Regions from separate parts of the Brevibacillus sp. LEMMJ03 genome, predicted to be linked through region 2. Evidence: riboswitches for the same ligand, from Rfam matches in the RefSeq annotation. Region 2 holds a riboswitch; each other region holds the start of a gene.
What was found. A riboswitch is a leader RNA that binds a small molecule or an ion and turns the genes downstream of it on or off. The one in region 2 is predicted to bind lysine.
Positions count from the first base shown of each region.

Region 1 (9,530 bases), on a different contig from region 2:
TGCGGTATTCCACGTAGAGTCCGCCTCCTTTGAGCCGGTCCCGCTTGAGCAGCGGCTCCTGCCGGATCGTCTCGTCGCGGCTGAGCATTTTCCGCCGTTCCGTGCGCTCCACGCCGGCCAGCAGGTCGTACAGGTAGAGGCCGACCGACGAGGCCAGGTAGCCGTAGGTTCCCCCTTGGTAGATCGGCAGCAGCATCGGGGCGGGAATGACCAGATGGGGGGCGTTTTTGTACAGGATGGCCCGTTCTCTCCCCACTTCCCGCACCAGCTTCACTTCCCCCTGCTTCAGATACCGGAGCCCGCCGTGAATCAGTTTGGTGGAGCGGCTGCTCGTCCCCGAACCGAAGTCCGCCTTTTCCACCACGCCCACCTTCATGCCGCGGACGCTGGCGTCCAGCGCGATGCCCGCACCGGTAATCCCGCCGCCGATCACGAGCAGGTCAAGCGTCTCCCCCGCCATCTCCTGAAGTACAGCCAGCCGGCTGCTCGCTGAAAATTTCATTTTCACACAAAAGCCTCCTCTCCGGCAGGACGAAGCCTCCCTGTTGCAGCCGCTTCGCCCGCGCCGGTTCTTCTCACGCGCTCCATGTTTCATGCCGAAAAAAACCCCCCGTGAAAAGTGCGGCCTGAAGTCATCAGACAAGCCGTCCTTTCAAGGGGGTTCTCCTGTTCTCTTCCCTTTTTCCTATTCACAAGAAGACTTACACGAAAACTACGTCCACTAAAACCACAGGTCTTTGGTGCCGACCGACACGGCCAGCGCCCCTGCGGCAAGCGCGTCGTCAATTTCCTGCTTGGTGCCGACCAGTCCGCCGGCGATGATGGGCAGCGGCGTCAGGCCGGTCATCTCCTGGATCACCCTCGGCATCACGCCGGGCATCACTTCGACCGCATCCGGCATGCTCTGCTCCACGACCTTGATGCCTTTGATCACGGCGTTGCGGTCGATCAGAAAGATGCGCTGAATCGCCATCAGCCCCATCTCCTTGGCGACCCGAATCAGGTTGCTGCGGGTGGAGATGATGCCGGTCGGCGCGATGTATTGGGCCACGTACGCCACGCCGCTTTTGTCAGGGGCGATGCCCTCGATGAACTCCATGTGCAAAAAGACGCATTTGCCGGCCTGCTTGATCCGGTCCACCAGTTCCTTGATGTTGAAAATCGAGCCGGTCAACAGAAAGACGATATTCACGTCGCTTTTGATCGCGTCGTCCACATCGGCTTCCGATTGAACCGCGGCGATGGTCTGGTGTTCGACAAGATCGACAATAGGATACATCCGTTACCCTCCAGGTCAGGTTGGTTGCTCCTATTATACCACCACTTTCTAAATGTTCACAATTTCTTTAATACTGTTTAAAATATAGCGCGGACGGTATTCGCTCCGCTCGGCCATCTCCCTGGTGGAGATGCCGGTCAGCACGAGGACGGAATTCATCCCGGTGTCATTGCCCATCTTGATGTCCGTTTCCAGCCGGTCGCCCACCATGTAGCAGGAAGCGTAGTCCAGCCCCAGATGGCGGACGGCCGCTTCCGCCGCGATCGGGGAGGGTTTGCCCACCACGAGGTCGACCGGCCTGCCCGTCGCCCCTTCCAATGCCCCGATAAACGCGCCGGTGTCCGGGATTTGTCCGTCTTCCAGCGGGCACGTCCGGTCCGGGTTGGACGCGATCACCTTGGCTCCCCGCACCGCCGCCTGGTACAAAGCGTTCAGCATCCCGTAGCTGAACTGCCGGTCCCAGGACAGGACGACGTACTGCACATCGTGCGGGTCGTCGCTCATGACGATGCCGTGCGCCGCCAGCTCGTCACGGATCGGCTGCTCCCCGATGACCAGCACCCGCTCGCCTGGCCGCATCACCCGCTGCAGGTACCGGGCCGTGATCAGCGAAGAGTTGAGCACGTCGTCCACCGTTGTGGGGATGCCCATTTTCGTCAGCTTCTCCGCGTAGGACTGGCGGGTGGCGATCGGCTTGTTGGAGAGGAACACCACCTTGTCGCCGCGCGCCCGCAGCGTCCGGATCGCCTCCGCCGCCCCCTCAATCAAACGGTCCCCCAGATAGACCGTACCGTCGAGGTCAAAGATAAACCCTCTCATTGCCCGTTCTCCTTAGTACAGTTGGTCTTTGGTCAGTTTTTTCGCCAGGGACTGCAGCGCGATGACAATGGCGATGATCAGGATCGCCATCGCCGAAGCGGTGTAGTACTCGCCGCGCAGCAGGTTCTGAAACACGGCCAGGCTCATCGGCGCCCAATCCGTCGGAGCGAGCAGGAGCGAGATGCTGGTCTCCTTGATCACCGTCACGAATACCAGGATGGCGCCCGCCGCGATGCCCGGCAGCATCAGCGGGCCGATGACCGTAACCGCCGCCAGCAGGTTGGAGGCGCCCAGGTTGACGGCCGCTTCTTCGATGTCTTTGCGGATGGCCATCATCGAACTCATCGTCGAGCGGATCATGTACGGCATCCGCCGGATCGTGTAGGCGACGATCAGCAAGAGGGCGGTGCCGGTCAATTTCAGCGGCGCCGTATTAAACGTCTGGATCAGCGCAATCCCCAGGGAAATCCCCGGCACGATCAGCGGGATCGACGAGACGAAGTCAAGCCCGCCGGAACCGCGCCGCACCACGAAGTACGAAACAAACGTGGCGATCACGACGCTCAGCACCAGCGCTCCGGCCGCCAGCACCAGGCTGTTCACGATATTTTTATGCGACGTGCTGAAGATGGTCAGGTAATGCTTCAGCGTGTAGCCGTCGGGCAGGGCGTGATGACCCCAGGTGGTCGCCAGCGACGAGAGAAAGACGGACCCGACGGCCAAAAGCGGCACCAGCATCACCAGGAAGGTGTAGATAGTGAGCACGGCGACGACCCCTTTGTGGTCGTTCAGCTTCTGCCGCGTCGGCTTGCCCGAGATGGTGCCGTACTCCTTCCCTTTGACCACCAACCGCTGCAGCCAGAAAAAGAAGGCGGCCACCAGCAGCATGATCACGGTCAGGACGGCCGAGCCCGCCCAGTTGTAGAAGCCGGCGATCTCGCGGTACGCCTCGACCACGATCAGGTTCAGGTCTTTGGGCGCCAGAATGATCGGCGTGCCGAAATCGGAAAAGCTGACGGTAAAAATCAGCAGCATGCTGGAGACGATCCCCGGCACGGCCAGCGGCAGCGTCACCCGCAAAAAGGTGTACCAGCCTTGCGCCCCCAGGTTTTGCGACGCTTCCTCCAGCGTCAGGTCGCTGATCTTGAACGCCGCCACCATCGGCCAAAGCGCGTAGGGAAAGAAGAAAAAGACCTGTACCAGCACGATTCCCAACATCGACTGCACGTCAAACAGCACGCCTTCGCCGCCTAGCGACCGGTAGATGTGGTTGACCCACCCGGTCTTGCCGAACATCAGGGTAAACGCGTAGGACGAGATGAACGTCGGCACCACCAGCGGGATGGTGCAGAGCGCGGCGAAGAACGGCTTCCACGGCATGGTGGTGCGGGCGAAGGCGTAGGCGATCGGCAGCACCAACACCGTCACCAGCAGCGCCACCCCCGTGCTCAGCTTCAGGCTGTTGACCAGCGCGGCGAAGTACCCCGTGCCTTCAAACAGCGACGAGTACGCGTCCAGCGACAGGTGAGAGAGCTTCTTCAGCGTGGACGACAAAATTTTCTGACTGGTCAGGCTGCCAAACAGGTTGACCGGCTCTCCCGTCAGGCTGACGAGCAGGATGGAAAACAGCGGGACCAGCAAAAACACAAGGAAAAAGAGATAAATCAACCATTTCAGCACGGTAAAGCCGTTGAAGGTAAAGTGCCGCTGTTTCATAGGATCACCACGACATTCGGATCGATTGCTAGCTTCACGTTCGTCCCCGCCGGCAGCAGTGGGCTGCCCGCTTCGAAGGTTTTGTCCACTTCCACCTGCAGCTCGCCGACCTGCACGTCGTAGCGGATGATCGAACCCAGATAGGTGGACATGGAGATCGTGCCTTCCAGCAGGTTGTCTCCCGTATCCACCTGCGCCCCGTCCGCGAACAGGCGGATGCTTTCCGGCCGGATGATCACGTCCACTTCGCTGCGGTTGGTCGGAAACGCGGAGCGAATCACCCCGTCGCCGACGAGCTGCAGCACGGTGCCCGCCTCGCCGGACTCCTTCACCGTCGCTTTGAAGATGTTGGACGCGCCGACGAAATCGGCGACAAACGTGGAGGCCGGTTGGCTGTACAGGGCCGTGGGCGTGTCCACCTGCACCAGCCTGCCGCCCTGCATCACGGCCACGCGGTCGGCCATGCTCATCGCTTCTTCCTGGTCGTGGGTCACAAAGATCGTCGTGATCCCCACTTTCTGCTGGATGCGCCGAATGGTGACGCGCATGCTGCTGCGCAGCTTCTTGTCCAGGTTGGACAGCGGCTCGTCCATCAGCAGGACGGCCGGCTCCATGATCAGCGCCCGGGCCAGCGCCACGCGCTGCTGCTGGCCGCCGGACAACTGTCCGGGCAGGCGGTCGGCGAGGTGGCCCAGTTCGACGAAATCAAGGGCGTCGCGCACCTTTTTTTCGGTGTCCTTGTCCACTTTCCCCAGCTTGCGGTTGAGCATGTGGGCCAGCACGGACAGCTTCGTGCCCAGGCCGCCCTGGTAAAAGCGGCGCACCTGCAGGCTGTAGGCGACGTTTTCAAACACGCTGAGATGGGGGAACAGCGCGTAGCTCTGAAACACCATGCCGCAGTTCCGCTGGTTGGCGGGCACATGGCTCACATCCCGCTCCCCGATGAAAATCTTTCCCGCGGTGGGGCTTTCAAAACCGGCCACACAGCGCATGGTCGTCGTTTTTCCGCAGCCGGAAGGGCCCAGAAGGGCGAAGAATTCGCCCTCGCGAATCTCCAGATTGACGTCTTCCAAAGCAGTGATTCCGTTGAATTGTTTATGCAAGTGTTCGATTCGAACCGACCCCATCCAAGAGCCTCCTTACTGGAATTTTTGCCGCCACTCGCTGCGCACCCGGTCGTAGTTGTTCACGACCCAGTCGACGTCCAGCTCCTGCGCGTGCGGGATGACTTTTTCCAGGGTAAGCGGCGTTTTCGACTCCACTTCTTTGGAGATCGGGATGTGGTACCAGTTGGCCAGCGTCTGCTGCCCTTCCTTGGACAGCAGGTAGTCGATCAGCGCCTTGCCGCCGTCGGGGTTCGGGCCGTCCTTCACCAGCGACACCGGGTTGACGATGACCGGCGTCTTGTCCGGCACGATGAAATCGATTTTCTCCCCCTTGGCCTTCATCTCGTACGCCATGAAGTCAAAGGCGATCGCAATGTGTGCCTCCCCTTTGGCAACCGCTTTGGAAGGCGCGGAGCCGGAGTCGGGCATGGCGCTCATCTGTTCCACCAGCTTTTTGAAGTAATCCCAGCCCTGCTCTTCGCCGCGGGCCATCAGTTGGCTCAGCACAGTGAGGGTCGCGGTGCCGGACGCGGCCGGGTTGGGCATCTGGATTTTGCCTTTCCATTTGGGATCGAGCAGGTCATCCCAGGTTTTCGGCGCCTCTTCCGGCTTCACCAGGTCGCTGTTGTAGGCGAACCCGAGCACGAACACCTCCGCGCCGATCCACTTCCAGTCCTTGTCGCGGAGTTTGATGCCGTCCCGCACTTCCGGCCAATCCTTGATCGCTTCCGGCGTATACGATGTGATGATGTCCTTGTCCTTGGCCGCCTCGAACGGCAGGAATCCGCCGCCGCCGTACCAGACGTCGCCCTGCGGGTTGTCTTTTTCCGCGATCATGCGGTTGACCAGCACGTTGGTCCCGGCGTACTGCACGTTGATGGAGGACCCTTTGTAAGCCTTTTCAAAATTGAGCCCGATCTCTTTGGTCATATCCGGCGTCTCCGGCGAATAGAGCGCGATTGGTCCCAGTTCCTTCGCTCCCGCCGATCCGTTCCCTGCCGGTGTGCCGCCGGGCGAAGCCTCTTCGCCGGAGGAGCACCCCGCCAGGGCGACAGTGGAGAGCAAAACGGCCGTGGCTGCGACGTTCATCCATTTTTTCAACATGCGTCAGACCCCTCTTTCTATTTATTGTTGATCGAATAGTCAAACAGTTTGGCGGGAGAAAAAGAAAAACCCTCACGTAGATAAACACATCCCCTTGGGAGTGTGTTTACGGGTAAGGGTTTTCTCCGTTTCTCCGCCTAACCGTATGGGAAAATATGCTATCCGATCAACGTTTCTTCAAGTATAACCAGATCCATTTCTTTCTGTCAATGAAAACGCTTAATTTTTCAGACAAGTCGGACTGCTGGAGTCTCCGGTCACGGTCACGAGACGCACGGGCATCTTACAAATTTTAGCCCTTGATTTTGCCCCGTTTTTCTATATACTTGAACCGTAACATAACTGCATAGATTATCCTCATCAAATACGATGAGGATAGAGGTCGCGGCTTTTATATGATTCTGGCACGAGATCCAGAGAAGATCGATGACTCCAGAGGAGGGAAAAGCCGCCGAAGTCCGCTGTGCATTCTCTGGGCACACGGGCTGGGGCTGTACCCGAAAGGGGCAGAACTGTCACGTTTGCGAGCCGGGCAAACGTGGTGTGCTATCTTCAACGAAGGCTTGGTGGGGATGTAACAATACCGCCCTGTTCGTTGTGGCGGTATTTTTTATGTCCGACCTTCCTTCCGACTATCTCATCAGAAAGGTCGTGCATGCACTCATGGAATCCAATCAACTGCAGCGGGGCCTCAAGGCCCGACACCTGACCATGATCGCCATCGGCGGCTCCATCGGCACGGGGCTGTTTTTGGCGAGCGGCGGCTCCATCCACTCCGCCGGTCCGGGCGGCGCGCTGGCCGCCTACGCGGCCATCAGCCTGATGGTCTACTTCCTGATGACCAGCTTGGGCGAGATGGCGGCTTTTCTTCCCGTCTCCGGTTCGTTTTCCACGTACGCGACGAAGTTCGTCGATCCGTCCCTCGGTTTTGCGCTGGGGTGGAACTACTGGTACAACTGGGCCATCACCATCGCCGTCGAGCTGTCGGCCGGGGCCTTGATCATGAAGTACTGGTTCCCCGACACGCCGTCCATCCTGTGGAGCGCCCTGTTCCTCGCTCTCATGTTTGGTCTTAATTATTTGTCCGTAAAAGGATACGGAGAATCGGAATACTGGTTTTCCCTGATCAAGGTGGCGACCGTCATCCTCTTCATCATCATCGGCCTGTTGATGATCCTCGGCATCATGGGCGGCGAAGCGGTCGGCTTCCGCAACTTTACCGTCGGCGAAGCGCCGTTCAACGGCGGCTTCATGGCGATGCTCGGCGTCTTCATGATCGCCGGCTTCTCCTTCCAGGGGACGGAACTGGTCGGGATTGCCGCGGGAGAAAGCGAAAATCCCGCCAAAAACGTGCCGAAAGCGATCAAGCAGGTGTTTTGGCGCATCCTGCTGTTCTACATCCTGGCGATCATCGTGATCGGGCTCTTGATCCCGTACGACAACCCCAACCTGGTCAACGGCGACATCGAGAACATCGCGATCAGCCCGTTTACGCTGGTGTTTCAAAAGGCCGGTCTCGCCTTCGCCGCGTCGGTGATGAACGCCGTCATCCTGACCTCCGTCCTGTCGGCGGGCAACTCCGGCATGTACGCCTCCACCCGCATGCTGTGGATGCTGGCCAAAGAAGGCAAGGCGCCCAAGCTGTTCAGCAAGGTAAACAAGCGGGGCGTTCCGGTCAATGCGCTGCTGCTGACCGCCAGCATCGGGATGCTCGCGTTTCTCGCCTCCCTGTTTGGCGACGGCGCCGTCTACATGTGGCTGCTCAACGCCTCCGGGATGTCCGGGTTTATCGCCTGGCTGGGCATCGCGATCAGCCACTACCGCTTCCGCAAGGCGTACGCAGCCCAAGGCCGCGACCTGAACCAACTGCCATACCGGGCGAAGTGGTTCCCGTTCGGCCCGATCTTCGCATTTGTCGTCTGCTGCTTCGTCATCCTCGGCCAAAACTACACCGCCTTCACCGGGGAGACGATCGACTGGAACGGCATTCTCGTGTCGTACATCGGCCTGCCGCTGTTTCTGATCGTCTGGCTCGGCTACAAGGCCGTGAAAAAGACGAAAGTGGTGCCGCTGCGAGAAGTGGATTTCTCGTTTGACGAGACAACTGTATCCAAATAATAAGAGGCAAAGGCCGGGGATTCCCCGGCCTTTCCCTTGTTTACGACAACCTCTGCACGAAGCGCCCCATCCGCTCCAGCGCCTTTTGCAGCTGCTCCAGAGAGGTGGCGTAGGAGCAGCGGATATGCCCCTTGCCGCTGTCGCCAAACACGTCGCCCGGCACCACGGCCACCTTTTCCTCCATCAGCAGCCGCTCGGCAAACTCGCTGGCGTCCAGCCCGGTGGACGCGATCGAGGGAAACGCGTAAAACGCCCCTTCCGGCTCGTGGCAGGCCAGGCCGATCTCCTGGAAGCCCTGCACGACGAAATTGCGCCGCTGCCGGTAGCTTTCCACCATCCGCTCCATGTCCGCCTGCCCGTGACGCAAAGCCTCCAGGGCGGCCATCTGCGCCATCACCGGCGCGCAGAGCATGGTGTACTGGTGAATTTTCAGCATTCCGCCGAGCAGGTCCGCCGGCGCGCAGACGTAGCCGAGACGCCAGCCCGTCATCGCGAACGCTTTGGAAAAGCCGGAGATCAGGATCGTCCGGTCCTTCATCCCGGGCAGGGCGGCGATGCTCTCATGCCTGCGGCCGTAGCTCAGCTCCGCGTAAATCTCGTCGGAGATGACCAGCAGATCGTGCTTCGCGATAATCGGCAGCAGCCGTTTCCACTCCTCCGCCGACATCGTGCTGCCGGTCGGATTGTTCGGGTAGCAGAAGATGATCGCCTTGGTGCGCGGCGTGATGTGCGCCTCCAGCTCCTCAGGTGTCAGCTTGAACGACTGCTCCGCGCGCGTGTGCAAAAACACCGGAACCCCGCCGGCCAGACGGATTATCGGTTCGTAGGAGACGTAACAGGGCTCGACGACCAATACCTCGTCGCCGGGATCGACGATGGCCCGCAGCGCGATGTCAATCGCTTCACTGGCGCCGACCGTGATCAGCATCTCGGTTTCCGGATGGTACGAGACGGCGAAGCGCTCCTCCAGGTACTTGTGAATCTCCTTGCGCAGCTCCAGCAGACCGGCGTTGGAGGTATACGACGTGTAGCCCCTTTCCAGCGAGGCGATGCAGGCTTCCCGCACGCGCCACGGGGTGACGAAATCAGGTTCCCCTACCCCGAGCGAGATGACCCCTTCCATCGATGCGGCCAGGTCGAAGAAACGGCGGATGCCGGACGGCTTGAGCGATGCGACTGTGGCGGACAGGCGATTGCGGAGGCTGGTTTGCTGACTCATGGGGTGACCACCATCCTGTGGTCTTCGTCTCTATCTTCAAACTGAATGCCGTCGTGTTTGTACCGCTTCAGGATAAAGTGGGTCGCGGTCGAGACGACGGAGTCCAGCGTGGCCAGCTTTTGCGACACAAACGCCGCCACTTCCCGCATCGTTTTTCCTTCCAGCACGA
Region 1 is NZ_VKJN01000022.1:4,872-14,401, forward strand. Features, by position in the region: gene FOI68_RS20170 (glycerol-3-phosphate dehydrogenase/oxidase) at 1-502, opposite strand, end outside; gene FOI68_RS20175 (glycerol-3-phosphate responsive antiterminator) at 722-1,279, opposite strand; gene FOI68_RS20180 (HAD-IIA family hydrolase) at 1,328-2,098, opposite strand; gene FOI68_RS20185 (ABC transporter permease) at 2,111-3,814, opposite strand; gene FOI68_RS20190 (ABC transporter ATP-binding protein) at 3,811-4,941, opposite strand; gene FOI68_RS20195 (extracellular solute-binding protein) at 4,954-6,024, opposite strand; lysine riboswitch at 6,393-6,581, shown strand; gene FOI68_RS20200 (amino acid permease) at 6,688-8,142, shown strand; gene FOI68_RS20205 (aminotransferase) at 8,183-9,361, opposite strand; gene FOI68_RS20210 (Lrp/AsnC family transcriptional regulator) at 9,358-9,530, opposite strand, start outside.
Region 1: it holds a riboswitch for lysine, as region 2 does, so the genes downstream of both, FOI68_RS20200 (amino acid permease) here and FOI68_RS02820 (aspartate kinase) in region 2, are expected to answer to the same signal.

Region 2 (9,530 bases):
TGCAGGCGGCGGAAAACATGGAGTTTGAGCGGGCCAAGGAGCTTCGCGACCAGATCCGCAGCATCGAAGCCGTGATGGAGAAGCAGAAGGTGACCTTTACCGACACGGTGGACCGTGACATCATCGGCTTTGCCGTCGACAAGGGCTGGATGTGCGTCCAGATTTTCTACATGCGGCAGGGGAAGATGATCGAGCGGGAGACGACGTCGTTTCCGTACTACGGCGACGAGGCGGAGGACTTTATGTCCTACGTCACCCAGTTTTACTACGACAAGCAGAACGCACTGCCCAAGGAAATTTTGCTGCCGGAGCAGAGCGAGCCGGAGCTGTTGGCGGAGTGGCTGGGCGTCAAGGTGTACGCGCCCAAGCGGGGCAAAAAGCGGGAACTGGTGCAGATGGCCTCCGAAAACGCGCGGATTGCCCTGCAGGAAAAATTTGCGCTGATGTCCAAGGACGATGCACGGACGATCCAGGCGGTGCACAATCTGGGGCACGTGCTCGGAATTGGCACGCCGCACCGCATCGAGGCGTTTGACAACTCCAACATTCAGGGCACGGAACCGGTGTCCGCGATGGTCGTCTTTACCGACGGCCGGCCGGACAAGAAAGAGTACCGCAAATTCAAGATCAAAAGCGTCGAGGGGCCGGACGACTACGGGGCGATGCGGGAAGTGATCCGCCGCCGCTACACCCGCCTGCTGAAGGAAAACCAGCCGCTGCCCGACCTGATCGTCATCGACGGCGGCAAAGGGCAGATCAGCGCGGCGATGGACGTGCTGGAAAACGAGCTGGGGCTCTACATCCCCGTCTGCGGCCTGGCCAAGGACGAAAAGCACCGGACGGCCCAACTGCTCTACGGCGATCCGCCGGAACCGGTGGAGCTTCGCCGGGACAGCTACGAGTTTTACCTGCTGCAGCGGATCCAGGACGAGGTGCACCGCTTTGCCATCACGTTTCACCGGCAGGCGCGCAGCAGGACGATGCTCTCGTCCCGGCTGGACGAGATTCCCGGTGTCGGCGAAAAGCGGCGCAAGCTGTTGTTCCAGCATTTTGGCTCGCTGAAAAAGATGCGAGAAGCGACGGTGGAGGACTTCCGGCAGATCGGTATCGGCGACAAGCTGGCCCGCGAGATTATCCGCCATCTTCGGCAGATGGAAACGTAACGCCAAAAAGGTCGTTGAACCCGAGGCGGCTTCATGGTATAATCCCATACAAACAGCATAACAAGCCTCACTTCCCGTTTGGAGTGAGGTAGAGGCGCGAAAACCATGAGTACCTCCCTGAGATCGGGCATCTGTGACGGGTACGGGAAAGGGGAATTCGCCGAAGTACGGAGAAAGGCCCGCTTCCTCCGTGCTGGGCCTGCGTTGAACAAGCGCAGGACTGTCATCCGCGCAATCACCCGTTGCCGGATGGAGAGCTATCTCACGATGTCGGTTGAGGATGGAACAGGGTGTGTTCCGTCATGCTCAACTGTTCACGTGGTCAAGGGAAGGAGGAACCGGTATGTCGAACTGGCAGGCAGTGACAGGTGTATCCTCGTCGCTGCCTTTTTTGCAAGAGTGAGAAAAACGGCATGTTCCAACAGGAAATGGAACGAAGATGGCCTGACAGAGAAGAATCAAACGAGAAATCATGTTGAATAGGAAAAGGGAGAGAAGCCGCATGGGGTTGATCGTGCATAAATACGGAGGCACCTCCGTAGGTACCATCGAACGGATTATGAAAGTAGCGGACCGGATTATACAATATAAGGAAGCGGGACACGACATGGTCGTCGTCGTGTCGGCGATGGGCAAGTCCACGGACGTGCTGGTGGACATGGCCAAACAGATTTCCCCCTACCCGTCGGAGCGGGAGATGGACATGCTGCTGGCGACAGGCGAGCAGGTGTCGATTGCGCTTTTGGCGATGGCGCTGCACCAAAAAGGGTATGACGCCATTTCCCTGACGGGCTGGCAGGCGGGAGTGACGACCGAATCGATCCACGGCAAGGCGCGGATCACCCATATCGAGACGGAACGGATTCGGAAGGAGCTGGCGCGCGGCCGGGTCGTCATCGTGGCTGGATTCCAGGGAGTCAGCGAAGCGGGCGAGATCACCACGCTGGGCCGCGGCGGTTCGGACACGTCCGCGGTGGCGCTGGCAGCCAGCCTCAACGCGGACAAATGCGAAATTTTCACAGACGTGGCCGGCGTCTACACCGCCGACCCGCGTGTGGTTCCGACGGCGAGCAAGCTGGACAGCATTTCCTATGACGAGATGCTGGAACTGGCCAACCTGGGGGCGGGCGTGCTGCATCCGCGCTCGGTGGAGGCGGCCAAGACCCACAAGGTCCGGCTGGTCGTCCGCTCCAGCTTTACGACAGAAGAAGGCACGTACGTAGAGGAGGTTGCGCATATGGAAACAGGAAGAGTAGTAAGCGGCGTCGCCCACGACGAAGACGTCGCAAAGGTGACGGTTGTGGGAATGCCCGCGCGCGTGGGCACGCTGTCCCGTCTGTTCAACACGCTGGCGGATCACCAGGTGAACGTGGACATCATCATCCAAAGCTCGTACGACGCGGCCGTGACCAACATTTCCTTCACGGTGGCGGGGAGCGACCTGAAAAAGACGCTCGACACGCTGAACGCCCACCGGGATCAGCTCGGCTTTGAAAAAGTGGAGTACGAAGAGGGCCTGTCCAAGGTCTCGATTGTCGGAGCCGGCATGGTACACAATCCGGGCGTGGCCGCCGAGATGTTCCGCGTGCTGGCCGAGCAGGAGATCACGATCAAAATGGTCTCCACGTCCGACATCAAGGTGTCCTGCGTCATCCCGGCGGAACACACCGAGCGGGCCGTGCGCAGCCTGCACACCGCATACGGCCTCGACGTGGCGGAAACAGCGGTCGTGCACGGGGTGTAACCCGGCTGACAAACCAATAGCGACGCCACATGCTGCCTCCCCCCTTTTTTTCGCCGCGGAAAAAGGGGGATTTTTTACAGGAGGATTTTTTACGGGGGAACTTTTTGCGGCGGCGATACGGTGCCTCTCCATCCGAATTTTGTCCGTCCGGCCCGTACCCGTCCCGGCAAGGCCTTACCAGCGGACCGTGATCAGGACGCTGCCCGTCTCCTCCGCCTCCATCCGGGCTTCCGTCTCCTGCTCCTTCCAGCGGCCGACAGCGCCGGCGATGATGCCGCACTCCAGGGAGAGGGAACGGTTGATCCGTTCGGGCGACATGTAGCGATAGATGGTATGGGTCAGGCGATAACGAAGCTGCCGCTCCCCGTCTTCCAGCAGGTCCAGTTTGCCCAGCCCCAGGCGGATAAAGGGAAACACCAGGCCGTTGGCGGAGCGGATGGGAATCTGCCGCCCCATTTCCTTTCCCAGCCAGTGGAGAATGGGCGGTTCGCTTTCGCCCAGCAGCGTGCGGGTGAGGTGCTCCCGCAGCAAGTGATAGCCAAGATAGGGCATGTGGATGCGCTCGATATCGGCGATGACGCGGGAAGGCAGCAGGGCTCCCAGTTGATCCGGTTCTTTCATTTCGCGATCCTCCTTCCCGGCTGCAGGCCGCGCGATGGCTTGTCCGCTGTCGGACCCTCCTGCGGACGCCGGTCTTTTGCAGCCGATTGGTCAACCTGTTTGGTACCAGACTATGAGAGAGCGGCCGCGTCTATGACAGATTCATAGAAAAATCGGACGATTGATACGTGTAATCCAACAATGGAATTAGTCTATTCACTGTCTTGACGCTCCTAGGAGACAGGAGTACAATTGGTTGTGGTTCAACGTTTTGCCCAACTTTTTTCCGTTTTCCGACACAATTTGCCAAGCCGGGCGGCAGGGACGGCAGGCTGCTGCGGTTCATGTCTAACCGGCGGGGCAATGGGTTAGGATAGTGGGGAAAAGATCTAGCAAAGAACGCTACATACAATTGAAAGGGGGACCATTGTATGGCGAAAGGCCATAGCTTTCTGAACCACAAGCTGCATTCTTTTCTCGGTTTGTTCCCAATCGGGCTGTACCTCTTGTTCCACTTGACGGCGAACTATCAGGCAACCCGGGGACCGGAAGCCTTCAACCAGGTGGTAGGAATGATCGAACACGTTCCATTCCTGCTCGCCGTGGAATTCATCTTCATCTACATTCCCATCCTGTTCCATGCCGTGTACGGGATCTACATTGCCTTCCAGGCGAAACACAATGTGGGCAACTTCGGACATTTCCGCAACCACATGTTCCTCTGGCAGCGCCTTACGGGTATCATCACGCTCATCTTTATCGCTTGGCACGTGTACGAAACGCGCATTCAAAAAGCGCTGGGTGCCGAAGTGAACTTTGACATGATGGCCAACATTCTCAGCGATCCGCTGATGGTCGTCTTCTACACCATCGGGATTCTCAGCACCGTGTTTCACTTTTCCAACGGTCTCTGGTCGTTCCTCGTACACTGGGGCATCACCGTCGGTCCACGTTCCCAGCGTTTCGCCACTTATCTGACCATGGGCATTTTTGTAATCGTTTCGCTCATCGGCTTGCGGGCGATGTCTGCATTCATTCTGTAGGGATAGGGGGACTCATTCATGGCAAAAGGTAAACTGATCATTGTCGGTGGCGGCCTTGCCGGATTAATGGCTACCATCAAAGCAGCAGAAAAGGGCGTTCCCGTACAGTTGTTCTCCCTGGTTCCGGTTAAGCGTTCCCACTCCGTCTGTGCGCAGGGCGGCATCAACGGCGCGGTGAACACCAAAGGGGAAGGCGACTCCACCTGGGAGCACTTCGACGATACCATTTACGGCGGCGACTTCCTGGCGAACCAACCGCCTGTCAAAGCGATGTGCGACGCGGCTCCGGGCATCATCTACATGCTGGACCGGATGGGCGTCATGTTCAACCGTACGCCGGAGGGTCTGCTGGACTTCCGCCGTTTCGGGGGGACCAAGCATCACCGTACCGCGTTTGCCGGCGCAACGACCGGGCAGCAGCTCCTCTACGCGCTGGACGAGCAAGTGCGCCGCTTTGAAACGGAAGGTCTCGTGACCAAGTACGAATACTGGGACTTCCTTGGGGTTGTTCTGGACGACGCCGGCACCTGTCGGGGGATCACGGCGCAGAACCTGCGCAACGGCGAGATCCAATCCTTCCGCGCCGATGCCGTCATCCTGGCGACCGGGGGACCCGGCATCATCTTCGGCAAATCGACCAACTCGATCATCAACACCGGTACCGCGGCATCTGCGGCGTACCAGCAGGGCGTCATTTACGCCAACGGCGAAATGATCCAGATTCACCCGACCGCCATCCCGGGCGACGACAAGCTGCGCCTGATGTCCGAGTCGGCTCGCGGTGAAGGCGGACGCGTCTGGACCTACAAGGACGGCAAACCGTGGTACTTCCTCGAAGAAAAGTACCCGGCCTACGGCAACCTGGTGCCGCGCGACATCGCCACCCGCGAAATCTTCCACGTCTGCGTGGATCTGAAGCTGGGCATCAACGGCGAAAACATGGTGTATCTCGACCTGTCCCACAAAGACCCGAAAGAGCTGGACGTCAAACTGGGCGGTATTATCGAGATCTACGAGAAGTTCGTGGGCGAGGACCCGCGCAAGGTACCGATGAAAATCTTCCCGGCCGTGCACTACTCGATGGGCGGCATGTGGGTAGACTACAACCAGATGACCAACATCCCGGGTCTGTTCGCTGCGGGTGAGTGCGACTACTCCCAGCACGGTGCGAACCGCCTCGGCGCCAACTCCCTGCTTTCCGCGATCTACGGCGGCATGGTGGCAGGTCCGAAGGCAATCGAGTACATGAACGGTCTGGAGCAGTCCTGCGACGTTCTGCCCTCCACGCTGTACGACAGCTACACGAAGAAGGAGCAGGAGAAATACGACAACATTCTCAAGATGGACGGCACCGAGAACGCGTACCTCCTGCACAAGGAACTGGGCGAGTGGATGACCGACAACGTGACCGTCGTGCGCTACAACGACCGCCTGAAGAAGACGGACGAAAAGATCCAGGAACTGATGGAGCGCTACAAGCGGATCAACATCAACGACACGAGCAAGTGGAGCAACTCCGGCGCAGCCTTCACCCGTCACCTGTGGAACATGCTGGTGCTTGCCCGCGTAATCACGATCAGTGCGCTGATGCGCGACGAAAGCCGCGGCGCTCACTACAAACCGGAGTTCCCGGAGCGCAACGACGAGAAGTTCCTGAAAACGACGATGGCCAAATACAATCCGGAGACCACCGCGCCGGAGATCTACTACGAAGACGTGGATGTATCGCTGATTCCGCCGCGTAAGCGGGACTACACGTCCGACAAGAAGAAGAAGTAAGAGGGGAGGGAACTGATCATGGCCGAAAAGTTTGTCCACCTGATTATCACCCGTCAAGACAGCCCTGACAGCACTCCGTACAAGGAAGAATTCAAGGTTCCGTACCGCCCGAACATGAACGTGATCTCGGCGTTGATGGAAATCCAGCGCAATCCGGTGAACGCGCAAGGCCAAAAAACGACGCCGGTCAACTGGGAATCCAACTGCCTGGAGGAAGTGTGCGGCGCGTGCTCCATGGTGATTAACGGCAGACCGCGCCAGGCGTGTTCCGCTCTGATCGACAAGCTGGAGCAGCCGATCCGTCTGGAACCGATGAGCACCTTCCCGGTTCAGCGCGACCTGTCCGTTGACCGCAGCCGCATGTTTGACGCACTGAAACGCGTCAAGGCATGGATTCCGATCGACGGTACCCACGATCTGGGTCCGGGTCCGCGGATGCCGGAAGTGGAACGCCAATGGGCGTACGAACTGTCCAAGTGCATGACCTGCGGCGTCTGCCTGGAAGCGTGCCCGAACGTCAACGAAAAATCGGCGTTCATCGGTCCGTTCGCCATCTCCCAGGTGCGTCTGTTCAACCAGCACCCGACAGGTGCGATGAACAAGCACGAGCGTCTGGAAGCGCTGCTGGAAGACGGCGGCATCGCCGACTGCGGAAACTCGCAAAACTGCGTGCAAGCCTGTCCGAAAGGCATTCCGCTGACCACCTCCATCGCTCACATGAACAAAGAGACGACCAAATACGCTCTGAAGAAATTCTTCTTCTCCTGATTTCTCGTGCAGGGGATGACAGACAACAGGCGTGCAAACCGTTACCGTGGTTTGCACGCCTGTTTGCATGTTGGCGTCTGCCTGGATCGATGATCGTGCCTTTTTCCGAACGAGCGCAGCGCGATGTTTACGCGGCTTTTTGAGCGGACGCCTTTTGCTCCGGAGGGGACAGCTTGATTTTGCCGAGCATCATGGCAAGCACGGCGCCCGCCAGGATAAAGACAAGTCCGACGAGATACACCTCATGGAGCGAGGCGACCATGTCCGTCTTGAGAATCGGCAGCAGGGTCTGCCGGATGCCGGCCGGAATGGAGGCCAGCGCTTCCGGGCTCAGCAGCATGGAGTACAGGCCCTGCGGGTTTGTCTGAATCATCGCGGAAAACTGCTCCGCCATGCCGTGAGCCTGCTGCGGCAGTTTTTCCAAACGGGGCATGAGGTCATGCGTCAGCAGGGCGGTCGAGCGATGGTTCATGACCGCTCCCAGAACGGTCATGCCAAACGTTCCGCCGATTTGACGGAAGAACTGGCTCGAGGATGTGACGACCCCCCGTTCCGATTTGGGGAAGGATTCCTGCAGCGCGATGGTAATCAGCGGCATCACCAGCCCGATCCCCAGTCCCAGCACGATCATGTACGACATCGCTTCCCATTTGGAGGTGGTTACGACCATCGTAGACAGCAGCCAGAAGCCGGCCGCCATCGTGATCATCCCGATCAGCATCTGCGTGCGGACGCCGATTTTCTTTACGATCCGGCCTCCCGCGATGCTGGTCAGCATCATGGCCAGCATCATCGGCACCATGATGGTCCCCGACTCGGACGGGCTGATGCCGACAATGCCCTGCATGAACAGCGGTACGAACATGATGGCGCCAAACATCCCGACCGACATGAGAAACCCGATGCCGTTCAGCAGCGAGAAGGTTTTGTTCCGAAACAGATGCAGCGGCAGAATCGGCTCGGCCGTTCTCGACTCCACGATCACGAAAGCGGTCAGAAACGCGGCCGACAGCCCGAACAGCGAGAGGATCTGCCACGACGTCCAGGGGAAGTCCTTTCCGCCAAACGTCAGGGCGAGAAGCAGGCTGACGACGCCGCCGGTCATGGTGAACATGCCCCAGATGTCGATGTTGACCGGTCCGCTGATCCGCTGCGATTTGAGTGCCAGCGCAATCAGGATGACGGCGAGAATGCCGACCGGCAGATTGATGTAAAAGACCCATCGCCAGTTCAGCGTGTCGACGATCCACCCGCCAACCTGCGGCCCCAGAATGGAGGAGAGTCCGAAGACGGCGCCAAAGACCCCCTGCCATTTGGCCCGCTGCTCGCCGGTAAACAGATCGCCGACGATAATCATCGCCATCGGCATCATGATGCCGCCGCCGATGCCCTGGATCGCGCGGAAGACGATGAGCTGGTTCATCGTCTGGGGGGCCCCGCAGAGAACGGAACCGGCCATGAAAAGAATCAAGCCGGTCACATAGACCACTTTGCGGCCGATCAAGTCGGCCAATTTGCCGGTGATCGGCACGACGGCCGTGGAGGTCAGCATGTAGGCCGTGGTCAGCCAGGTCATGACCCCCAAGCCGCCCAGTTCGCCGACGATGCGCGGCATGGCGGTTCCCACAATCGTATTGTCCAGAGACGCAAACAACATTGCCACTAACAGTCCGACAATGAGAAGTCCTCGTTTTTCCTGTTGTTCCTGCATAAGATGTCACTCCTTCTCATGTGTTGCGATGCGGGCCAGCTTTTCGAAAAGGCGGACGAGCGCGTCCAGCTCATCCGGGGTCAGATGGCGCAGATAGCGTTGGACAACCTCTTTTCGCTTCCGTTGGGCCTGCTGCAGAATGGCCGCCCCCTGTTCGGTCAACCGGATGGTCACGACGCGGCGGTCGTGCTCGTCCCGGTCGCGCTGGACGAATCCGTGCTTCAGCAGCCGGTCCACCATCGCCGTGATCGCGCTCGGTTTGACGCACATGTTGTCCGCCAGTTCGGTCACCGAACGCGGTCCCTTTTTGGAGAGAAGACTCAGGATGTAAAACTGCGGGCCGGTCAGATCCGCGGACGATTCCGCCAGTTCCGGTCCCAGTTTTCTCATCGTCGTGGAAAAGGCGATCTGAAGCCGCTCGATCGCTTGATCCAAGTCCTTCTGATCCATGACGCACACCTTCCATCATCGCCGGCTCTTCATTTCCTGCCGTTAAAATTTATCGGGATTAATATTTAACGTATTTAAATATAAAGTGCGTGAATCCATTTGTCAATCTGCGCGGCCATCCGATTTATGGGAATACGAATCTCCCTTCAAAGGAAAACTGAAGGAAATGGATGTTTTTTGGGGGGCAGACGATGAAAAAACGGATCTTGTGCATCGGGATGGCGCTATCCCTGCTTCCGGCGCAGACGGTGGAGATGTGGAAGGCAGAGGCC
Region 2 is NZ_VKJN01000002.1:33,389-42,918, reverse strand. Features, by position in the region: gene uvrC (excinuclease ABC subunit UvrC) at 1-1,163, shown strand, start outside; lysine riboswitch at 1,245-1,431, shown strand; gene FOI68_RS02820 (aspartate kinase) at 1,666-2,907, shown strand; gene FOI68_RS02815 (DUF2507 domain-containing protein) at 3,082-3,528, opposite strand; gene FOI68_RS02810 (succinate dehydrogenase cytochrome b558 subunit) at 3,939-4,550, shown strand; gene sdhA (succinate dehydrogenase flavoprotein subunit) at 4,569-6,329, shown strand; gene sdhB (succinate dehydrogenase iron-sulfur subunit) at 6,348-7,097, shown strand; gene FOI68_RS02795 (MDR family MFS transporter) at 7,225-8,808, opposite strand; gene FOI68_RS02790 (MarR family winged helix-turn-helix transcriptional regulator) at 8,815-9,258, opposite strand; gene FOI68_RS24180 (S8 family serine peptidase) at 9,450-9,530, shown strand, end outside.

Region 3 (9,530 bases), on a different contig from region 2:
GGGATTGACGGCGGGAGAGGTCTACCTCAAATCGGAACTGGTGGAGCGCACCCGCCGCCTGGTGGAACCGGACGATCTGGCCTTCCTGTGCGCCGGATGCTCCTGGTACGAATACGGCGTGTGCCGCGAGGGCATCGCCCGCTTGCGCCAGACGCAGGCCGCCAGCAGGCAGGAGCGGAAATCCGCCCCATAGCGGGAAAGGAGAGAGGAATCGTGACGGACGAAGAGCGCGGCGTATTGGAAAAGCTGGGGTTCCGGTTGGAGGACGGCGCGGTGAAACATCTCAAGCTGGGGATCGTAGAACGATGTGAGGTCTTTGAGGGATTTGCTTCCCTCGCGGAGCTGGAGGCCTTTGCAAAGGCGATGCTGCGCACCCGCTGTCGGCTGCGCAAAACGGCCGCACAGCCAGGCGGCGAGAGGCAGACGCGTGACAAAAGGAGATGAGTTGAGTCGGAATGGAGACGAGAGAGTTGCTCTTGCGGGCGTTGGACGAAGTGGAAGCGTGGGAACGGGACCAGAAGGACCTGTGGTTCTGGGAAAAGCTGGGCCGGCTGCCGTTTGTGCTTTTGGACCGCGTTACGCCCGCCGTCGTCAGGGAGAAGCTGGGGACGGCTGTCGATGAAATGGCCGCCTTTCTGGAGCAGGGGGGTACCTATCTGGTAAGCGACGAGTCAGTGTATGCGCGGTTCCAGGAGGCCCAGCCGGGAACGGGACGGCCCAAGCAGGAGGACGTCAAGAGATTGCCGCTGGTCACCATGGACAAGGTGGCAGCGGAAATGGTGGCATCCCGCGCCGCGTTTGCCACGGTGCAGGGAGCGACAACGGGGTTTGGCGGGCTGTTCACCCTGGCGATCGACGTCCCGCTGCTGTTGGGCACCTCGCTCAAGGTGCTGCAGGAGATGGCGCTCTGTTACGGATACCGCCCCGAGGAGAAGCGGGAGCGGCTGTTCATCGTCAAATGCCTGCAGTTTGCCTCTTCCGACATCGTCGGCAAGCGGGCGATCCTGGAGGAGCTTTCCCGCTTTGACGAGCCCGAAAGACAGCGGGATGTCATCGCCCAACTGCAGGGCTGGCGGGAAGTGGTGGTGACGTACACGGAAAACTTCGGCTGGAAAAAGCTGTTTCAGATGGTGCCGGTGGCGGGCATGCTGTTTGGCGCTTACCTGAACCGCTCCACCGTGCAGGATGTGGCGGAAACGGGCCGGATGCTGTACCGCAAGCGGCGGATTCTGGAGCGGCTGCGGCAGGAGGAAGCCGGAGCCTGACGGGCAGGATGTCCCGCGCACTCCGGCTTTCCCCGCTGCCTGAGCAGCACAGGACAGGCCGCGTGATTTCGGCTATTTAAGTCCACTCCTCGCGCGTGATCGCGAAGATCAGGTGGTCTTCCCAAACGCCGTTGATCTGCAGATACCGAAGCGACAGCCCTTCCCGGCGGAAACCGGTCTTTTCCAGCACGCGGATGGAGGCCCCGTTGCGGGGCATGACCGCCGCCTGTACGCGGTGCAGCCCGGCTTCCGCGAACGCGAATCGCAGCGCCTGCCGGACGGCCTGCGTCATGCAGCCGCGGCCGCTAAGGGACTGGTCGAGATAATAGCCCATGGTGGCGTTTTGCCAGGCGCCCCGGACGACGTTGGAAAGGTTGACGCGGCCGATCAGCTCGTCGTTCTCCCGCAGAAAAACGCCAAAGGCGTAGGCGGTTCCCGCCGCGAAGTCGCGCTCGGCGGCCGCCAACTGCTCCCGCTGTCCCTCCAGGGTGAGAAACGACGCGGGGCGGATCGGTTCAAACGGTTGAAAAAACGCCTGATTGCGGACGCGCAGCGCCAACATGGCCGGCGCGTCTTCCGCCGTCAGGGGGCGGATGTACACGCTTTGTGCCAGCGAAGACATGGAGCGGTCCTCCTTTTCTCCGGACGGAATCTGGGGACCGTCAGTGTACCACGTTTGCGGCCGCCTGAAAAGACGGTCCCGGCAGATTGCGCCAGGACCGTATGGATGCGGGCGCGCACCGCTGCTCCGCTACGCCAGCGACTGCGCGAACGAACGGCCGAATTCCCGGCAGGTTTCCTTCTCCTGGACGGACGGGGACAGTTCCACCTTCAACCCGTTCAACGGGACGTCCGCGCCCAGCGAGGTCACTTTTTCCAGCAGAATGTCGACAGCGGCTCCCACTTTTTCGTAGCCGGAGTCGCAAGAGCCGAATACAGCCGCTTTTTTGCCCCGCAGGTCAAGCCCTTCCATCTCTTCGTAAAAATCCAGAAACTCGTCCGGCAGCTCCCCGTCTCCCCACGTGTAGGCGCCCAGCACGATGCCGTCATAGTCGGCCAATTCGGAAGCGGAGCAGTCCACCACTTCCTTGACCTCCGGTTCGATTCCCGCCGACCGAATGCCTTCGACGATCGCATCGGCCATCTCCCGGGTGTTTCCTGTCATGCTTGCATAGACCAGTATGATCGTTTTCATAAGCCCTCCAAACAGATAATGGTTATCATTTTCAACTACAAGATAATGAAAATGATTATCGTTGTCAACAATTATCTGTTTCCCCTCTTTTCCATTCAGAGGTTGCCACCCGGGGAGGATTTTGATAGAGTAAAAGGAAATTCCATAACGTATCTACAAATAGAGGTGCGCTGCGGAAGAGTACGTCTTGCCGAAAAACGCGGGGGGCGTGGGAAGACGGAAAGGCCAAGGCGCCGAAGTTCTGGCCGTACCCCTCGGACGGCGAGGGCTGGGGTTCCCGTGAACAACGGTCGCCCTGTCATGAAAGGCACGGCCTTTCGTGGAGCGCTATTTACGGTTTGCTTTCAGGTATCAAAAAGCAATGAGGATAGCGTCTGCACTCATTGCTTTTTCTACATTTCCACATACAGTGTCATGGAGGAGATTCACAGTGAACATGATGGATGCGCATGAAATTATCTCGTTTATCCAAAAAAGCGAAAAGAAAACGCCGGTGAAGGTATACCTGAAAGGAGACCTGGACGGCATCGATTTCGGCGCAAACGCCAAAACGTTTATCAGCAACGGCACAGGCGTGGTCTTCGGCGAATGGAAGGAGATCGAGCCGGTGCTGGAGCAGCATAAGGACAAAATCGCCGATTACGTGGTGGAAAGCGACCGCCGCAACTCCGCCATCCCGCTTCTGGACACGAAAGGCATCCAGGCGCGCATCGAGCCGGGCGCGATCATCCGCGACCAGGTGAGCATCGGCAACAACGCCGTGATCATGATGGGGGCGGTGATCAACATCGGCGCCGTCATCGGCGAAGGCACGATGATCGACATGAACGTGGTCGTCGGCGGACGCGGCACCATCGGGAAAAACTGCCACATCGGCGCCGGTGCGGTGATCGCGGGCGTAATCGAACCGCCGTCCGCGCAGCCTGTCGTGATTGAAGACGACGTGGTGGTCGGCGCCAATGCGGTGATTCTGGAAGGCGTTCGCGTCGGCAAAGGTTCCGTCGTGGCCGCCGGCGCGGTCGTCATCGAGGACGTTCCGCCGAACGTGGTCGTGGCCGGCACTCCGGCGCGCATCATTAAACAGATTGACGAAAAAACACGCTCCAAGACGGAGATCAAGCAGGAGCTGCGGCAGCTGTAGGAGCGTGAGTGAGAAGATGGCTACGGACTGGCGTTCGCTCGACGAACAGTACATTGTCTCGACGTACAAACGGCTGCCGATCGCAATTGCCAAAGGAGAGGGCAATTACCTGTACGACACCGACGGCCGGGTGTATCTGGACCTGTTTACCGGATTGGCCGTCAACGTGCTGGGCCACTCCCATCCGCGGATTGTCCAGGCGCTCCGGGAGCAGGGCGAGCGGTTTCTGCACATCTCCAACGTCTTTCTCAACCCGCCGGCGATCCGGCTGGCGCAGCGGCTGATCGACAACACCATCCCCGGCAAGGTCTTTTTCTCCAACTCCGGGGCGGAGGCGACGGAAGCGGCGATCAAGCTGATCCACAAATGGACGAAAGCGGAGGGGGCCGGCCGGACGGGGATCGCCGTCCTGCGCAACAGCTTCCATGGGCGCACGCTGGGGGCGGTGCGGCTGACGCGGCAGCCCCACGTCTATCAGGATTTTCCCCAGCCCGACTTTCCCGTCTACGAGCTGGATGCGGAAGACGCGGAACAGCTTCGCGCGGTCTGCCGGAACGAGAAGCCGGCGGCCCTCCTGATGGAGCCGGTGCTCGGCTCCGGCGGCGTGGTGCCGCTCTCCGAAGCGTATTTGCGGGAAGCGGAGGCGATCTGCCGGGAAGAGGGCGTGCTGTTTGCCATGGATGAAATCCAGACCGGCATGGGCCGTACGGGCCGTCTGTTTGCCTATCAGCACGCAGGGGTGACGCCCGATTTGATCCTGTTTGCCAAAGGAGTGGGCGGCGGCCTGCCGCTCGGTGGGGTGATCGCCGGCCAACGGCTGATGAATCTGTTCAAGCCGGGGGATCACGGCACGACCTTTGCGCCCTCGCCGCTCTCCGCCGCGCTGGGCAACGCGGTGCTGGACGAATTGCTCGACCCGGCCTTCCGCGCCCATGTGAGCGACGTGATCGGCTACCTGTGGGGACGTCTGGAAGAGCTGAGACAGCGCCTGCCGGAGCAGCTTCAGGCGCTGCGCGGCAAAGGCATGATGGTGGGCATTCCGCTGCACGCGACGCCCGAAGAAGCGGCCCGGCTGCAGCAAAACCTGCTGGCCGAGGGCATCCTCGTCGACGTGACGCAAAAGACGATCGTCCGCCTGCTGCCTCCGCTCACCTTGACGCGGGCGGATGTGGACCGGTTTGTGGATGTGTTTGCCCGCCAACTGACGGCGCTCGGCACCGGAAAGGAAGTGTAGAGGGATGACCGATTCCCCGTTTGTGCGGATTCGCCGCGACCTGCATCAAATTCCCGAACCCGGTTTTGCGGAGTACAAAACGCAGCGCTATCTGCTGGACTATCTGGAGCGGCTGCCGCAAGAGCGCCTGCAGATCAAGACCTGGCGCACCGGCATCCTCGTCAGGGTTAACGGGCTTCATCCCAAGCGGACGATTGCCTGGCGGGCGGACATGGACGGTCTGCCGATTCGGGAGGAGACGACCTATCCGTTCCGCTCCACGCACGAGGGGTACATGCACGCCTGCGGCCACGACATGCACATGGCGATCGGGCTGGGCATTCTGACCCATTTTGTTCACCATCCCGTCGATGACGATCTGCTCTTCGTGTTCCAGCCGGCCGAAGAAGGACCGGGCGGCGCCAAGCCGATGATGGAGAGCGAGGCGTTTGCCGAGTGGCGGCCCGACTGCATCTTTGCCCTGCACATCGCGCCGGAGTACCCGGTGGGGCACATCGCCACCAAGCCGGGCATCCTGTTTGCCAACACCTCGGAGCTGATGATCGAGCTGACCGGCAAAGGGGGGCACGCGGCCTTTCCCCACAAGGCAAACGACATGGTGGTGGCGGCCAGCCATCTGGTGACGCAGCTTCAGTCGATCGTGGCCCGCAACATCGACCCGCTCGATGCGGCCGTCGTGACGGTGGGCAAAATCGAAGGGGGCACCAAGCAGAACATCATCGCGGAAACGGCGCGGCTGGAGGGGACGATCCGGACGCTGTCGCTGGAGTCGATGGCCCGGGTGAAAAGCCGCATCGAGGCGCTGGTCAAAGGCGTCGAAGCGGGATTCGAGTGCACGGCCACCATCGATTACGGCTGCGGGTACTGCCAGGTGTACAACCATGAGGCGCTGACCGAGCGGTTCATGGAATGGGTGGGCACCCAGCGCCCGGACATCACGCCGATCCGCTGCAGCGAAGCGATGACGGGGGAAGACTTCGGCTTTTTCCTGTCGGAAATCCCCGGCTTTTTGTTCTGGCTCGGGGTGAATACGCCCTACGGCCTGCACCATGCGAAAATTGAACCGGACGAGCGGGCGATCGACATCGCCATCAGTCTGGTGACGGACTATCTGACCTGGCTGTCCGGGCAGGAGGAATGGCCGATCTGAGCAGGACCAGCTGGTCCTTGCCGTGATCGTTTCGGCCTGGCTGCGATAACACGCGCGCGAAAATCCGTTCATCGATAAGCGACTCCAATCGAGTCGCTTTTCATTTTGCTCATTTACAAGCATGACTGCCGGGCGTATAATGAGAATCATCTTCATTGATAATAACTCTCATTATCATCCGCTTATATGCGTCAACGGCAGGAGGAGGAGTTTCCTTGGCAAGAAAACCGCTTTCCGTATTGCTGGCAACCGCCTTGCTGGCAGGGTGCACCCCGGAGGCGCCGTCAGGCACCAACCAGTCCGCACCGCAGCCCGCGGGCCAGGCGGCCGGCACCAAAGCACAGGGTCTGCGCGTGGAAAAGACCGATTACCGCTTTGACACGGCGGCCAACATGTTTGCCTATTCCGAGTTTGAACTGTCAGGCGAACCGCTCGCGGAGTCGCTGGGGCTTGACCTGGACCTGCTGGATGCGGGCAAGCCGGACAGCCCCACCCCGTTTGACTACACGGCCGGAATCGAGTCCTACGAGTATTCCGAAGAGGCGATGTACGAAGTGGTGGAAAAGTCCGGCTTGGGCCTGCATCTCGTCAACGGTCCCGTCAACGTCAAGCGGGCCGGAGCCAACGACCCGCGCAAGGCGCTGGCGGAGCGCTATTTCGCGCTGGCCAAAGCGGTCGGCTACACGCCGGAGGAGCTGTTTCAAAACATGTTCCCCACGTTTGTCGAATACGCGTCCGGCGATCCGCACTACGTGACCAAGGTGGACACCAGCAAGTTCGCCGACGGGGAAGACGGACGCTACATTCCCAAATACCAGGTGGACTTCGCCACGCTGCGCTGGGACCGCGGCCGGATGGAGCGGGTGCTGACCCCGTCCGCGCTCGGCGGGACCTATCTGAAGCAGGCGCTTTGGCTGGGTGACTTTTTGGGCGGATTCCACACGGTGGACAAGGACGAAGAACTGGAGGCCGCCTCGCCCGACCAGGACAAGGACCCCAATATCCGCCTCGGCGTCAGCACGGCGGACGGCTTGCAGGGGGTGCTGCTCGCGGAGGGCGTCTGGAACAAGCTCGCCTTCATGCGTGACCGACTGTTTCTGGAAGCGGCCAGCGGCAAGCTGGGGGCCACGCCGGGAACGAAATACGATCCGGCCAAGGGGCTTGTCTACCTTCCCCACGCCATCCAGGTGACGGAAGACGGCAGCACGGAATTCCCCGGCGTCAAGGAGCTGAAGGTCACCGACAAACGCAGCCTGCTGCAGGACCAATGGCTGATGATGTGGGCCGCTTCCGAATTTTTCGGCACGTCCGATCAGCGGCCCGCCAACCAAAATCAAAACCCGGCGTTTCGCGCCGTGTTTGACGGCGACCCGTTCCCGAAAGCGCCGGCGGCCAACCTGGACAATCAAATCGCAAACGACGTGAAGGCGGACGATCCGTATTCGCTCAACCGGGACATTTTGTACACCCTGTTTGCCAACCTGGAGGCGATGCACTGGAACGCCAGGGAGCAGACGCTGGTGGACGAACACTCCGGGGAGGCGAACGGGCAGGGCGATCACGCCGACACCTTCCAAATCGGATACGCCCTGGAGGCGCTGCGCCTGTTCCAGCGGGCGGTCGACGGCATGCCGCTGGGATACGCGAGCGGTGAAGCGGCGCAAGGCTTGGGTACGCCGGAGGGGAAAAAGGCGCTGGGCATGATCAAGGCGCAGGCCGACTTTATCCTCACCAAGCTCTTGGACGAACAGGACGGCCTGGTGGCAAACGGCTACCGCATCGGCTCGGGCCGGGATGGCGACGCCAAGACGCTGAAGGCCCAACTGGGGGCCATCCGCGGTTTGACGGCGGCGTTTCTGGCGACCAAGGAGGAGAAGTACCGGGATGCCGCCCGCAAGCTGTTCGACCAGACGGTGAAAACGTTCTGGGACGACGGGGCGTCCGCTTTTCGCGACGCAGTCGGCAAGGAGAACGACTACGCCTACGATCCGTACCTGGCAGGCGCCGTCTCCGCCGGGCTGCGCCTCGGCATGCTCAACCTGGTCAACACGGACGCGGACAAGGAAAAATACCCCTCGCTCGAACTGGGCAAGCTGACCGACATGTACACCCGCTTTTTCAAGACAGTGGTCAACGGCCCGACGCTGGAGGACGGGATGCAGGCGAGCGAATTCTGGGATACGGGCGACTACTACAAGGAAACGTCCGACTCGCCGGACAATACGGACAAGGACACCGTGCCGCAGATTCAGGCGGTCGTGGGCAAACACGGCCCGTACGGCATCGCCCCCGTACTTCTGCCGGTTACGGTGAAGAAGCCGTAGGAGGGGTCAGTCGTGGAAAACAAACAGAAAAAGCGGTTCACATGGATAGGGTGGGGGCTGATTGCGGCCCTTGCCCTTTCCGCTTGCAGCACGACTGACGAAGCGGTCGGGGGACCTGACAGCGAATCGAGAAAAACGCCTGCGGAAAGCCGGCCGATCGCCATCACCCGCGACGGCACAGCGGTGGTCACGGCCAACATCGACGTGCCGACGATCACGCTGGTGGACGTGAAAAAACGGGCCGTGACCGCGGAGATCCCGGTCGGGCGGGAGCCGCGCAGCGTCGCCCTCTCGCCTGACGACCGGCGCGCCTACGTGGCGGCGATGCACGACGATCGGGTGGACGTGGTCGATCTGGAAAAACGACAGGTGATCGCCTCCGTCCCGGTGGCCCATCAGCCGTTTGCCGTCGTCACCAGTCCCGACGGCAAGCGGGTCTACGTCAGCTCCTACCGCGGAGGGGTCATCAGCGTGATCGACACGTCCACCAACCGGGTGGTCCGCGAGCTTCCGGTAGAGCGGGAACCGCGCGGCCTGGCGCTGAACGCGGACGGTTCGGAGCTGTACGTCAGCCACTACCTCAACGGCCATGTGAGCGTGATCGACACCGCCGCCTGGAAGGTGAAAGGCACGGTGGCGCTGGCCGAGACGCCGGAACCGCCCAATCACGACCAAAAGGTGAGCCAGGGGGTGCCCGGCATGGTGGAAAACATGACGTTTTCCCCGGACGGAAAAGAGCTGTGGCTGCCCCATATCCTGACCAACACAGACACGCCGATCCAGTTTGAGTCCACCATCTTTCCGACGGTGTCGGTGATCGACACGACGGCGCGGAAGGAGCGGGTGGAGGAGCGGAAGCACCTGTTCAAGCAGATGAACATCGTCAACGTGAAAAACGAGACGGAGATCGTCTCCAACCCCGCCGACGTGGCCTTTCTGCCGGACGGCAGCAAAGCGTTTGTGGTCATGGGCGGAAGCGAGGACCTGATGACCTTCGACCTCCGGCGCGGCGGACGGGTGACGCAGCTTCTGCGCCGCGTGCCGGGGGCCAACCCGCGCGGCATGGTGATCTCCCCGGACGGCAGCGAGCTGTACATCCACAACGCGATGAGCCACGACCTCGTCTTCGTCGAGACCGGCGGCTCCGATTCGTACAAAAAAGCGGCCGTCTCGGGAAAACCGCTCCCCCTGATCGCCAAGGATCCGCTGCCCCCCGACGTT
Region 3 is NZ_VKJN01000011.1:82,647-92,176, forward strand. Features, by position in the region: gene FOI68_RS15030 (DUF1284 domain-containing protein) at 1-193, shown strand, start outside; gene FOI68_RS15035 (hypothetical protein) at 214-444, shown strand; gene FOI68_RS15040 (EcsC family protein) at 456-1,265, shown strand; gene FOI68_RS15045 (GNAT family N-acetyltransferase) at 1,342-1,887, opposite strand; gene FOI68_RS15050 (flavodoxin) at 2,017-2,460, opposite strand; lysine riboswitch at 2,613-2,798, shown strand; gene dapD (2,3,4,5-tetrahydropyridine-2,6-dicarboxylate N-acetyltransferase) at 2,891-3,601, shown strand; gene FOI68_RS15060 (aspartate aminotransferase family protein) at 3,618-4,835, shown strand; gene FOI68_RS15065 (N-acetyldiaminopimelate deacetylase) at 4,840-5,985, shown strand; gene FOI68_RS15070 (hypothetical protein) at 6,201-8,309, shown strand; gene FOI68_RS15075 (beta-propeller fold lactonase family protein) at 8,322-9,530, shown strand, end outside.
Region 3: it holds a riboswitch for lysine, as region 2 does, so the genes downstream of both, dapD (2,3,4,5-tetrahydropyridine-2,6-dicarboxylate N-acetyltransferase) here and FOI68_RS02820 (aspartate kinase) in region 2, are expected to answer to the same signal.